Azospira inquinata: one gene and its partner. The protein of the gene in region 2 interacts with the protein of the main gene of each other region in a pairwise test. Links are inferred from orthologs where the notes say so. Each region holds a gene or a part of one and is shown on either strand. Other genes may lie near its edges. The genes, in order: Azoinq_RS00910 and Azoinq_RS10210.

What was found.
Region 1: the proteins of Azoinq_RS10210 (region 2) and Azoinq_RS00910 interact in binary tests that used the Escherichia coli proteins (3 or more experiments, as listed by UniProt). The link is inferred for Azospira inquinata from one-to-one orthologs.

What each region holds. Positions count from the first base shown.
Region 1 is NZ_CP064782.1:207,164-213,252, reverse strand. Bases 2,118-5,017 are described here. They hold Azoinq_RS00910 (aminoacyl-histidine dipeptidase), read right to left. Parts: upstream 4,371-5,017; coding sequence 2,865-4,370; downstream 2,118-2,864. Other genes in these bases: Azoinq_RS00900 (DUF2726 domain-containing protein), read left to right, coding at 4,968-5,017; Azoinq_RS00905 (nucleotide pyrophosphohydrolase), read left to right, coding at 4,437-4,805; Azoinq_RS00915 (hypothetical protein), read right to left, coding at 2,246-2,521; Azoinq_RS00920 (YXWGXW repeat-containing protein), read left to right, coding at 2,118-2,155. Also shown: Azoinq_RS00930 (heavy metal sensor histidine kinase), read right to left, coding at 1-737; Azoinq_RS00925 (heavy metal response regulator transcription factor), read right to left, coding at 724-1,425; more of Azoinq_RS00920, read left to right, coding at 1,736-2,117; more of Azoinq_RS00900, read left to right, coding at 5,018-5,453; Azoinq_RS00895 (BON domain-containing protein), read left to right, coding at 5,656-5,970. UniProt on the Escherichia coli protein: Dipeptidase with broad substrate specificity. Requires dipeptide substrates with an unblocked N-terminus and the amino group in the alpha or beta position.
Region 2 is NZ_CP064782.1:2,229,456-2,235,507, forward strand. Bases 1-2,863 are described here. They hold Azoinq_RS10210 (aminopeptidase P N-terminal domain-containing protein), read right to left. Parts: upstream 2,162-2,863; coding sequence 839-2,161; downstream 1-838. Other genes in these bases: Azoinq_RS10205 (FAD-dependent monooxygenase), read right to left, coding at 1-849; murU (N-acetylmuramate alpha-1-phosphate uridylyltransferase MurU), read right to left, coding at 2,197-2,863. In the rest of the region: more of murU, read right to left, coding at 2,864-2,883; Azoinq_RS10220 (aminoglycoside phosphotransferase family protein), read right to left, coding at 2,893-3,891; LPS assembly protein LptD, read left to right, coding at 3,982-6,052.

The DNA of each region.
Region 1 (6,089 bases), 2.0 Mb from region 2 along the record:
GACAGGCGGCGGAAGGCGTTTTCCAGCCGTTCCAGCATGGCGTTGAGACTGGCGGCCAGGGCTTCCAATTCCGGGGGCACGTCGTTGAGATCGATGCGCCGGTCCAGGCGGCTGGGGGTGATGGCGGCGGTCTTGCGGCGGATTTCCCGCAGGGGCGCCAGGCCCCGGCCCACGGCGGCCCAGCCCGCCAGGCCCATGACCAGGGCCGCCGCTACCACAAAGAACCAGAGGCGGCGCTGAAAGGCGGCCATAAAGTGGTCGTGGTGCCGGGTGTCCAGGGCCAGGGCCAGGGTATAGGGGTGTCCCTCCGGCCCAGGGACCGTGCTGGCAAAGCCCCGGAAAGCCACGCCCTGCCCGGTGTGCCAGAGGCGGGGCGTGGGGGCGGCGGCCTCGGCCACCGGATGGGCCAGCAGTTCCGGGGGAAATTCCCCCGCCGGGCCGTAGGCGTAGAAAGGGCGCCCGTCCGGGCCCCAGAGGGCCAGACTCAGGCCGTGGTGGCCCACCAGGGCGCCGTCCAGGCGCTCCGCCAGATGGGACGGGGCTTCCCGGGCCAGGGCCTGGCGCACCAGTTCCCGTTTGCCCGTGAGCTGTTCCATGTCCTGTTCCACAAAGTGGGCTTCCACCGCCCGGCCGATGAAGAGTCCCAGGAGCAGGAGCACGGTGGTGGAGGCGGCGGCGAACAGCAGGGTGAGGCGCAGGGTGAGGGAGGGGCGGGCCCCGGGCTTAAGATGGGACATCCGGACCTTCCTCCCCCTCCGGGTCCAGCACATAGCCCATGCCCCGCACGGTGCGGATGAGCTTGCGGGGGAAATCCTCATCCACCTTGGCCCGCAGGCGGCGGATGGCCACATCGATCACATTGGTGTCGCTGTCGAAATTCATGTCCCACACCTGGGAGGCAATGAGGGAGCGGGGCAGCACCTCCCCCTGGCGCCGCAGGAGCAGTTCCAGAAGGGCGAATTCCTTGCCTGTCAGCTCCAGGCGACGGCCGGCCCGGGTCACCCGGCGGCGCAGCAGATCCATGTCCAGATCGGCGGCGGCGAGCCGGTCGATGTCCTGACGGGGCCCGCCCCGGCGCAACAGGCTGCGTACCCGGGCCAGCAGTTCGGCAAAGGCAAAGGGCTTGACCAGATAGTCGTCCGCCCCCAGCTCCAGGCCCTTCACCCTATCCTCGATCTGGTCCCGGGCGCTCAAGAAAAGCACGGGCACCTCCGGTTTCACCCGGCGCACCGCCTGCAATATTTCCCAGCCGTTCCGGCCCGGCAGCATCACATCCAGGACCATGAGGTCGTAGGGTTCTTCCAGGCCCAGGGTCAGGCCCGTATCCCCGTCCCGGGCCAGATCCACGGCAAAGCCCGCTTCTTCCAGCCCCTGCCGCAGATAGTCTCCGGTTTTGGGTTCGTCTTCCACCACCAGGATTTTCACCGCCCGTTCTCCCTTGGTTGCGCCAGCTCCTATTGTGGCGGAAAGGGCGGCCCGGGGGGATTACAAGGCTGTAATCCGGGGCTGGCCTGGTTTGGCCACCCGGACCACCCGTCCCCGAATCGCCCCGGCGGGCCACATTTGCTTACAAGTCTTGGCAAAACCTTACATGTTCCCTGTCCCGCCGGAGCCGGGGCGGGCCGTTAAGGGAAGAGGGCCGCCCTGGGGCGGCCGTGGCGGCGCCGGGATTTGGAATCCTACCCAGGCCGCCGAGAGCACGAAGCGCCCCCCGGGGCGAATAAGGAGACGGATGATGAAAAGAATGACATGGCGGGCCCTGGCCCTTTGTCTGGCCTGCTCCGCCGCAGGCGGAACGGCCTGGGCTGGCGCCTGGGATTTACAGGTGCGCTCCGGCCCGGTGGTGGTGGATCTGGGAACGCCCCCGCCGCCAGCCCGGGTGGAAGTGGTGCCGGCGCCCCGCTACGGCTATGTGTGGGCGCCCGGCTACTGGGCCTGGGACGGTTACCGCTACTTCTGGGTGGCCGGGCGCTGGATGGGGGAACGGCCCGGCTATGTCTACGCGCCGGGCCGCTGGGAGCCCCGGGGCCCCCATTGGCATTACGTGCCCGAACATTGGGAGGTACGGGCTCGCCGGTCGCCCCCACCGCCGGAATGGCATCACGGGGATCGGCATTGGGACGGGGATCGGCCCGGCTGGCACGGCCCCCGTTAGGCCCGGCCCATGAAAAAGCCCGGAGGGCCGCTGCTGGCGGCTCTCCGGGCTTGGGCGGAAATGGGGATGAAACGCGGGGCGGAGAAAGGCTTAGCGCCGGGGGCGCAGCTGCTCCATCTGGGCTTTTTCCTGCTCCCGACAGCTACGCAGGGCTTCCGGATTGGCCGCGCTCTGGACGCAATTCACCGTGCCTTGCAGGGCCTGAATGCGGGCCTGGAGGTGTTGCAGCATTTCCTGTTTGTGCTGGGCGAAATTGGGGCCCGCCGGGGGCGGCCCGGGGGGCGCCGGTGGGGTCTGGGCCAGGGCAGGCAGGCTGAAGGCGGCGGCCAGGGCCGCGCCACCGAGCAGTTTGGCGAACGCTTGCATGGAACATCCTCCGGTGAGGGCTAGGGAAAAATTCAGGCTAACCGGATTAGCTGACCGGCTTATGACGGGGCGGGGGCTCGGGAAGTTAGAGGCTGCTTCAGACAGTTCAGGCGGAACAGGCGGAACAGGCGGAACAGGCGGAATCAGCGGCAGAAGCGGCAGAAGCGGCAGAGGCGGCAGAGGCGGCAGAAGCGGGCGCCCCTGGGGGGCGGAGCTCTGGTAGGGCACTACCCCGGCCCCCAAAAAACATCCTGTCAGCCAAGAAAGACGGACTTCTTCCTTTTGGCCCCCGGGAGAAGCCCACAGGTCGGGCCTCTTCCCAAGGGCTGGCTGGGGAGGGCCGTCAGTTGGTCCGGACAGCCAGGGCGGCCAGCATGTCTTTCAGGTAGGTCCAGCAGGCGTCCACCGTGGCGATTTCCACCCGCTCCCCGGGGGCGTGGGCGCCCCGGATGGTGGGGCCGAAGGAAATCATGTCCAGGTCCGGATATTTGGCGCCGATGATGCCGCATTCCAGGCCCGCGTGGATCACCTGAACCTGGGCCGGGGCACCGAAGCGCTTGGCATAGACCCCCTGGGCCAGGGCCAGGAGGGGGGAGGCGGCGTTGGGCTGCCAGGCGGCGTAGCCGTCGGCGATGGTGGCCTGGGCCCCGGCCAGGCGGAAGAGCCCGGCGATTTCCCCGGCCAGGGCCCGGCTGCCCGAATCCCGCAGGGAGCGGACCATGAAATTGGCGCTGAATTCCCCCTCCCGCAGGGCCAGGACTCCCAGATTATTGGAGGTTTCCACCACCCCGGGCAGTTGCTGGCTCCAGCGCCGCACGCCGTGGGGCGCGGCCCCCAGGGCGGCCAGGAGCCCTTGCCGGGCGGTGTTTTCCAGGATGCGTTGGGGCAGGTCCACCGCTTCCAGGGTGAGGGTCAGCCCCCCATCCACCCCCGCCAGTTCTTCCCGGAACAGGGCCTGGTAGCGGGCCAGGGCGTCTTGCAGGTGGGCCGCCCGGTCGGCGCCAGCCAGCACCACCCGGGCCCGGGCTTCCCGGGGCAGGGCGTTGCGGGCGGCACCGCCGATGAGGACGGCCAGGCCCAGGTCGGCCCATTCCGGGGTTTGGGTCAATTCGGCCAGGAGGCGCACCAGGAGCTTGATGGCGTTGCCCCGTTCCTTGTGGATGTCGATGCCCGAATGGCCCCCCACCAGCCCGGCCAGGGTAATGCGGTAGGCCTGTTCACCGGGGGCCGGGGCCCGGGTGGCCAGGGTCTGGCTCACATTCACATCCACCCCACCGGCGCAGCCCAGGTAGAGCTGTCCCCATTCTTCCGTGTCGATATTGAGCAGGTAACGGCCTTCCAGGCGGCCCGGGGCCAGGCCCAGGGCGCCGCCCATGCCCGCTTCCTCATCCACGGTGAACAGGGCTTCCAGGGGGCCGTGATCCAGGTCATCCGCCCCCAGGGCGGCCAGGGCCAGAGCCACCCCCAGGCCGTTGTCCGCCCCCAGGGTGGTGTGCCGGGCCAGGAGCCAGCCTTCTTCCACCTCCGCCTGAATCGGGTCCCGATGAAAGTCGTGGCCGCCCTCCCCATTCTGCTGGCAGACCATGTCCAGGTGGCCTTGCAGTACCACCCCCGGCGCTTTTTCCCGGCCCGGGGCGGCGGCTTTGCGCAGAATCAGGTTGCCCACCGGGTCAATTTCTACCGTTAGCCCCCGGGCCCGACCCCAATCCGCCAGCCGATCCCGAATGGCGGCTTCGTGTTTGGAGGGGCGGGGGGTATCGCACAGTGTCTGGAAATGGGCCCAGACGGAGCGGGGCTCCAGGGTATTAAAAGGGGCGTGGACCAGGGGGGTGGAATCTTTAGCGTTCATGGCAACGGGCCCGGGGCGGCGCCATAATGGCGCCTTTGCCCACCGGGCATGAAATTGAAGAAAGCCATGACCATATCAGATATCCAGGACCTCACCCAAAGGCTGCGCCGCTTCCGGGACGAACGGGACTGGGCCCAATTCCACACCCTGCGCCACCTGATCGTGTCCTTGAACCTGGAAGCGGGGGAGCTTTTAGAACTCACCCAATGGAAAAGCGACGCCGAAGTGGCGGCCCTGCCCCTGGACCCCACCAGCCGGGAAGCCCTGGCCGACGAATGCGCCGATGTATTGCTTTATTTGCTGCTGGTGGCGGACAAAGCCAGCCTGGATTTAAAGCAGGCGGCTTTGGCCAAATTGGAGAAAAACGCCAAGAAATACCCGGTGGCGTTGTGCAAGGGGAGCCGGGCCAAGTATACGGAGTTGAAGGGGAAGTAATTCGGCAACGGGTTCAGGGGCTTTTGTTTTATCAGGATCATTACTGAGGCATAAAATGCTGCTTGGATGCTGAAGGGGCCGAATGAGGATTGAGCGGTCCTCTGGCAATTTCACCCAAGCTAATTCCGACTTAATGAAAGTGGGGAGTTTATGTCGTCTTCCATGATGATTTTGGTGGTGTTACTGGTGGCTGTTCTGGCTTTTGCTTCTGGAGCGAAGACCAAGGGAGAGAAGGGCGAGAGTCAAAAAGGAGAGGGGCGATATGTCCCCAAAGGAATTCTGACCGCCAATGAACAGGAATTCTTCAACCGGCTGAAAACTGCCCTGCCGTTCCAAGTATTTCCCCAGGTGGCGATGGGAGCCCTGATGGAACCCGTGGGTGACCGGAAAGGCAAGGAGTTCTGGTCGGCCCGGGGCTCCATTGCTCAGAAAATCGTGGATTTTGTGGTGGTGGATGACCAATTCAAAGTGCTGGCCCTGGTGGAATTGGATGACCGCACCCATTCCCAAACCAAGGACGCCAAGCGGGATGAGCTGACGGCCCAGGCGGGTTACCGGACCCTGCGCTATTCCTCCAAGGCCAAGCCCTCCATGGAACAACTGCGCCAGGACTTTGGCGTGGCGGCGCCCCAGGCATCCGCCGCTTGAGCGGAGGGGAGGACAAGAGGTTTTGCCCCCAGGGCGGGGATGGAGCAGGGCGCCAATCGAGAGCCTACGGATGGGGCAGGGCAGACATTACTCTCCGTCATTTTTCTGCAACATCCATTCCAGACAATAGCCGGGCTTAGCCCGATAGCACTGGAACACGGGCAGCTCCTCACTTAACCCGCACTGCAAAGGACTTTCCGCGATGAAGAACGCTCTTCCCATGGCCGCCCTGTTGGCTGCCCTTGGCTTTTCCGCCGTTCCCTTTACCGCTTCCGCCCAGGCCCAGACCGCTGATGGGGCCACCAGCGACGAAGCCCTGGTGTCTTCCGTGAAAACGGCCCTGGCGGCGCACCCGGAATTCAAGGCGGATGGCCTGAAAATCACCAGCAAAAACGCGGAAGTGACCCTCTCCGGTCTGGTGGAAGACGGTCCCACCCTCTACAAAATCGCCCTGGAAGTGCAGAAAGTGCCTGGGGTGAAATATGTCATGAACGACATGACCCCCAAGCACGACTGAGTTTTTCGTCACTGGGATAAAAGGCCGGGGTTTCCCGGCCTTTTTTTGTTTGGGGAAGCGGCAGGCTTTGGGGGCGCTGGGAAGGCCTTGCCTTGGGGCTTTTCTGCCCGGGTGGGGGG
Region 2 (6,052 bases):
GACCAGGGTGGGGCGCACCCGCAAGGCCAGGGGAAAGTGGGAGCGGGGGCCCACGGCGGTAAAGCGGTGGCGCTGGCCGAAGCGTTCCTGGAGCACGGCCAGGAAGGCGGTGTCGTCCAAAGCCAGGAGGCTGTCTGCTTCCTTTTCCCTGACGGTGAACACGATGGCGAAACCGTCCTCCAGGGGCAGGAGGGCCAGGGGGCCGCCGGGGGTGAAGCGTTCCCAGGCCCGGCCACCGTGGCTGCCCTCAATGCGGACCTCGGCCAGCAGGGCCTGTTGGCCGTATTCCCGCACCGGCACCTCCGGGTCGTCGTAGGGCGTGCCTTCCCCGTGCACCAGCAGGGGGGCGCGGAGGATCGTGTTCCCGGTGGGGCCGGTGAGCTGGACGGTCATGGCCCCGTCTTGGGCTTCAACCCGGGTGACCTGGTGGCCATGCCAGAGACTGAGGCCAGGAGCCGTATCCAGCCGGGCGTCCAGGGCCTGGGCCACGGCACCGTAGCGCAGCACGTAGCCCAGGGCGGGAAGCCCGTAATCCCGGGCATGCATCAGGGTGCGACCAAAGCCGCCCCGCTGGGAGACGTGGATTTCTTCGATGGGGGTGGCGGCGGCCGTGTTCCAGGCGTCCAGTTGCCCCAGGAGCTGGCGGGCGCCGTGGGACAGGGCCAGGGCCCGGGGGTCGCCCCCGTAACTGCCCCGGGGGGCTTTATCCACCAGAGCCACCCGGCGACCGCCCCGGGACAGGGCCAGGGCCAGGGTCATACCCACCGGCCCGGCCCCCAGAATGATGATTTCCGGTGCTTCCCGGGGGGCGGCTGGGGTGTCCTGGCTGGTCTGGGGCTCAGGCGTCATGGCGCATCACCGCTTCAATGTCCGCCACGGTCTTGGGGGCGGTGGTGTAAACCGCACAGCCGTCGGCGGTAATGAGAATGTCGTCCTCAATGCGGATACCGATGCCCGCCAGCGCTTCGGGCACTCCCGGGCCCGGGCGCAGGTAGAGGCCCGGTTCCACGGTGACGGTCATGCCCGGTTGGAGCAAGGTCCAGCTGTCCCCGTCCTTGTAGGGGCCCGCGTCGTGCACATCCAGGCCTACCCAGTGGCCGGTGCGGTGCATGTAGAAACGTTTGTAGTCCCCATTCTCCAGCAGGCCGTCCACGCTGCCCTGGAGTAGGCCCAGATCCACCATCCCCTGGGTCAAGACCCGGACGGTGGCTTCATGGGGCGTCATAAACGGTACCCCGGGCCGGGAGGCGGCGATGGCGGCGGCCTGGGACGCCAGGACGATTTCATAGACGTCCTTCTGCACCGAGGTGAAACGGCCGCTCACCGGGAAGGTCCGGGTGATGTCCGAGGCGTAGCCTTCCACTTCGCAGCCCGCGTCGATGAGCACCAGATCCCCGTCTTTCAAGGCCTGGTGATTGCTGTCGTAGTGCAGGGTACAGGCGTTCCGGCCGCCTGCCACAATGGGATTGAAGGAGTGGCCGTCGGCGCCCAGGCGGCGGAATTCGTAGCTCAGTTCCGCTTCCAGCTGGTATTCCATCATCCCCGGGCGGCAGGCCCGCATGGCCCGCAGGTGCCCGGCGGAGCCGATGGCGGCGGCTTTGCCCATGACGGCGATTTCGTGGTGATCCTTGACCCGGCGCATGGCGTCCAGGCGGGAGCGCAAATCCCGAATTTCTTCCGGGGCCCGCTTGCCAGCCCGGGCCTGGGCCCGCACCCCGTTCAAGGCCGTGGCGATGCGCTCATCCCAGGCACTGTCGTGGCCCAGGGAGTGCCACAGGGTGGGGCGGTCCGCCATCAGTTCCGGCAGACGGGCGTCCAGTTCATTGATGGAATAGGCGGCGTCGAAGCCGAAGGCCGTCCGGGCCCCTTCCGGGCCGTAGCGGAAGCCCTGCCAGATTTCCTGTTCTTCATCCTTGTCCCGGCAGAAGAGAATGCTCTGGGGGGCTTCCCCCGGGTGGCGGGGGCCGGCCAGGACCAATACGGCTTCTGGCTCGGGGAAGGCGGTGAGATACCAGAAATAGGAATCCGCCCGGTAAGGGTGGTAGTTATCCCGGTTGCGGGGGCGTTCAGGGGCGGTGGGGATGATCGCTAGCCCGGCGCCCATGTCCGCCAGCAGGCGGGTCCGGCGGGCAGCGTAGGGGGCAAGGTGGGAAGGATGCATGGAAAATGTCCTGGCAAAAGGTCCGGGGATAAAAATTAGGGGGCGGAAGGGGCGGCGAGTTCCCGGTCCAGGCTGGCCAGCCGTTCCGGGGTGCCCACGTCTTCCCAGCGACCCGGGTGTAATTCGCCCCCCAGACGGTGGCCGTCGGCGGCCTGGCGCAGCAGGGGCGCCAGCTTGGCCCCCTGATGGGGCGGGGTGTGGGCGAACAGGGCCGGATGGTAAACCCCCAGGCCGCTGTAGGTGTAGCGCACCGGCCCGGTGTTACCCACCTGGCCCCGGTCATCCAGGGCAAAATCCCCCTGGGGATGGTGGGGCGGGTTGGGCACCAGGACGATGTGGGCTAGGTTGGTACCCAGGTCCAGCTGCCGGGCCCGGGCGAAGGGCCAATCGCAATACACGTCCCCGTTAACCACGAGAAAGGGCTCGTCCCCCAGGAGGGGGAGGGCGGTGGCAATGCCTCCGGCGGTTTCCAGGGCTCCGGGGGGTTCGGGAGAGTAGGCGATGTGCAGGCCCCAAGCCTGGCCCTGGCCCAGGGCGGCTTCGATCTGGGCGCCCAGGTGGGCGTGGTTGATCACCACTTCCCGGAACCCGGCGGCGGCCAGACGTTCCAGGTGCCAGACGATGAGGGGTTTGCCTCCCACGGCCAGGAGGGGCTTGGGGGTGTGGTCCGTGAGGGGGCGCATGCGTTCCCCCCGTCCGGCGGCCAGAATCATGGCTTTCATGGGCCGATCCTAGAAGGTGTAACCCACCTGGCTGACGCTGGGTTCCAACTCTTCCAGCAGGCGCCAGAGGGGGCGCAGCTCCCCGTAACGTTCGCAGGTGCGGCGCAGGTAGGCCATGACCCGGGGCATATCCGCCAGGTAGCCGTCCTTGCCATCCCGGTGATAGAGCCGGGCGAAAATGCCTAGAACCTTGAGCTGGCGCTGGGCCCCCATCCACTCGTAATCCCGGTAGAAGTCGTCGAAGGCGGCGGGCACGGGCAGCTTGGCCCGGCGGGCCAGTTCCCAGTAGCGGATCACCCAATCCAGCTCCTGTTCTTCCTCCCAGCTGATATAGGCGTCCCGGAACAGGGAGACGGGATCGTAGGTGAGGGGGCCGTACACCGCGTCCTGGAAGTCGATGATTCCCGGATTAGGGTCGCTGACCATGAGGTTGCGGGAGTGGTAATCCCGGTGCACATAGCCCTGGGGCTGGGCCAGTACATTGGCCAGGAGCTTCTCCTTGGCGGTCTGCCAGACCTTTTCCTGGGCCGGGGTGAGGGTTTTGCCCAGGTGTTTGTTCACATACCAGTCGGGGAACAGATCCAGTTCCCGTTCCAGTAGGGGCCGGTCATAGGCGGGCAAGACCCCGGGCTGGCTGGCTTGCTGGATGCGGACCAGGGCGGTGAGGGCCTCCCCGTAAAGGGCCGGGGCGTTGTCCTGGTTCAGTACGGCGAGATAGGTGGTGTTGCCCAGGTCGGAGAGCATGAGAAAGCCCAGTTCCAAGTCCTGGGCCAGCACCCGGGGCACATGGACCCCAGCGGCGGCAAACAGGGCCCCCACCTTCAGCCAGGGGCGGCAGTCTTCATGGCCCGGCGGGGCATCCATGACAATCAGGGAAGGCCGTTCGTCGGCGAATTGGAGGCGGAAGTAACGGCGAAAACTGGCGTCCGCGGAAGCGGGTTGAATGTCCAGGGATTCTCCCGGGTACTGGCGGGCAATCCAGTCCCGCAGCAGCTGATTGCGCGGCATGCCGCTTCTCCTTCAAGGGTTAATGCTAAAATGGCGCGATTTTAGCACCCGCGCCGGGCCTTCTTCCCCGGGCTAGAAAACGAATATTCCATGGTATTTCCCCGACGCCCGCTGGCACTTTTGATTTGCTGTGGCTTTGCCGGGGCCGTCGGCGGCCCCCTGGCGGCAACGGCCCAGGCCGGTACTCTGCCGCCCCTGGCGGTGGATCCGGCTCTGCTCGGCCTGCCCCCCTTACCTCCCAAAGCCACCGATCTGGCGCCGGCCCGCGCCGTGGTGCAGCCCGTGACGGCGGCCCCCCTTCCCGCTGCTAGCCCCCTGCCGGAAAGCGCGCCAGTTGCTCCAGCGCCAGCCCCAGCACGGCAGCCCCGGACTGTCGCCCCCGAAAGCAGCGCCGATCTGCCCCAGGCCGCTCCGCCCCGCCGTTCCCGCAAGACGGCCGCGTCCCGGCCCACGCCGGTGGCCGGACCAGCCCCGCTTCCCCAAGCCCAGCCAGCCGTTCCGGCAGCCACCGTGGCTGCTCCTGAGCCCGCCGTGGGGGAGGAAACGCCTCTGGACGTGAGTACCAATCTGCCCCTGGCCATGCGCCGGGCGGAGGATGAGAGCGGGGAAAATGCCCGGCTCACCGGAGCGGATACGGGCCCGGGCCTCTCCCTGCGCCTCGCTAAGTCCATGCCCCCCCTGCCCAAAAACGGGGATGCCCGTCCCACCTTCCTGGCGGCGGACAAAATGTACGGAGTCAATGACCGGGAATCCGTGCTGGAAGGCAACGGAGAACTGCGCCGCTACGGTTCCGTACTCACCGCCGACAAAATGACCTTCCATCAGGTGGAAGACGAGGTGGATGCGGAAAGCAACGTGGTGCTGACCCAGGAGAACAGCGTCATTTCCGGGCCAAAATTACACATGAAGCTGGGGGACAAGATTGGGGCGTTCCAAAGCCCCAGCTATACCTTCCAGCAAGAAGTGACCCAGGAAATCATGGGCCAGCCCATGACCGTGGGTAAGGTGTACGGCAAAAAAATCGTGGAGGGCCGGGGCCAGGCCGATTCCATCGATTTCCAGGGGGAAGACCATTACCAGTTGAACAATGCCACCTATACCACCTGTAAGCCGGGCAATGATGACTGGTATCTGAAAACCGATACCCTCAACCTGGATTACGAACGGGAAGTAGGGGAAGGCCGGGCTAGCACCTTGTACTTCAAGGATAAGCCCATTTTTTATGTGCCTTCCATGGACTTTTCCTTAGCGGACAAACGCCAGTCTGGCCTGCTGCCCCCTACCATCGGCAGTACCTCCACCGGGGGCATGGACATCACCCTGCCCTATTACTGGAATATCGCTCCCAATTACGACGCAACGGTAATCGGTCGGGAAATCACCAAGCGAGGTTTGCAACTGGGGACGGAGGTTCGCTATCTGAACTACGGCTATAACGGTACCTTCCGTTATGAGAATCTGCCCCAGGACAAGCTGGCGGGAATGACTCGGAGCGCGTTGTTCTGGCAGCATAATCAAACCTTTGCGAATGGCTTCTCCGGCCGCTTGGATATCAATAAGGTCTCCGACGACAACTACTTTACTGACTTGTCCAGTCGCATTGGCATTGCTTCCCAGAGCAATCTGGCCCGGGAAGGTAACCTCTTTTACAATTCCACTTGGTGGAATGCCCAGGCCCGGGTGCTCCATTACCAGACCTTGCAGACGGACCCGGCCAATCCGGTGACCAAGCCCTACAGTCTGCAACCCCAGCTGACCCTGAATGCCCGCCGCCCCGATTACCTGGGGGGCACGGATGTGGCCCTGTACGGCCAATACACGGACTTTGAGCATCCCACCTTTGACGTGGGCAAGCGGACCGTGCTTTATCCCCAGCTGTCCCTGCCCATGGTCACTTCCGGGTATTACGTCACCCCCAAGATCGGGCTGCACATGACCCGCTACGATCTGACCCGGCGTACCACCACGGGGGACGACAATGTTACCCGGGATCTGCCCATTTTCAGTGTGGATGCGGGGGCCACCTTTGAACGGCCCCTGGCCGTCTTTGGCCGGGATTACGTCCAGACCCTGGAACCCCGGCTGTACTACCTGAATGTGAAGGCCAAAAACCAGGACAACATTCCCCTCTTCGATACGGGGTTGGCGGACTTTAATTTCG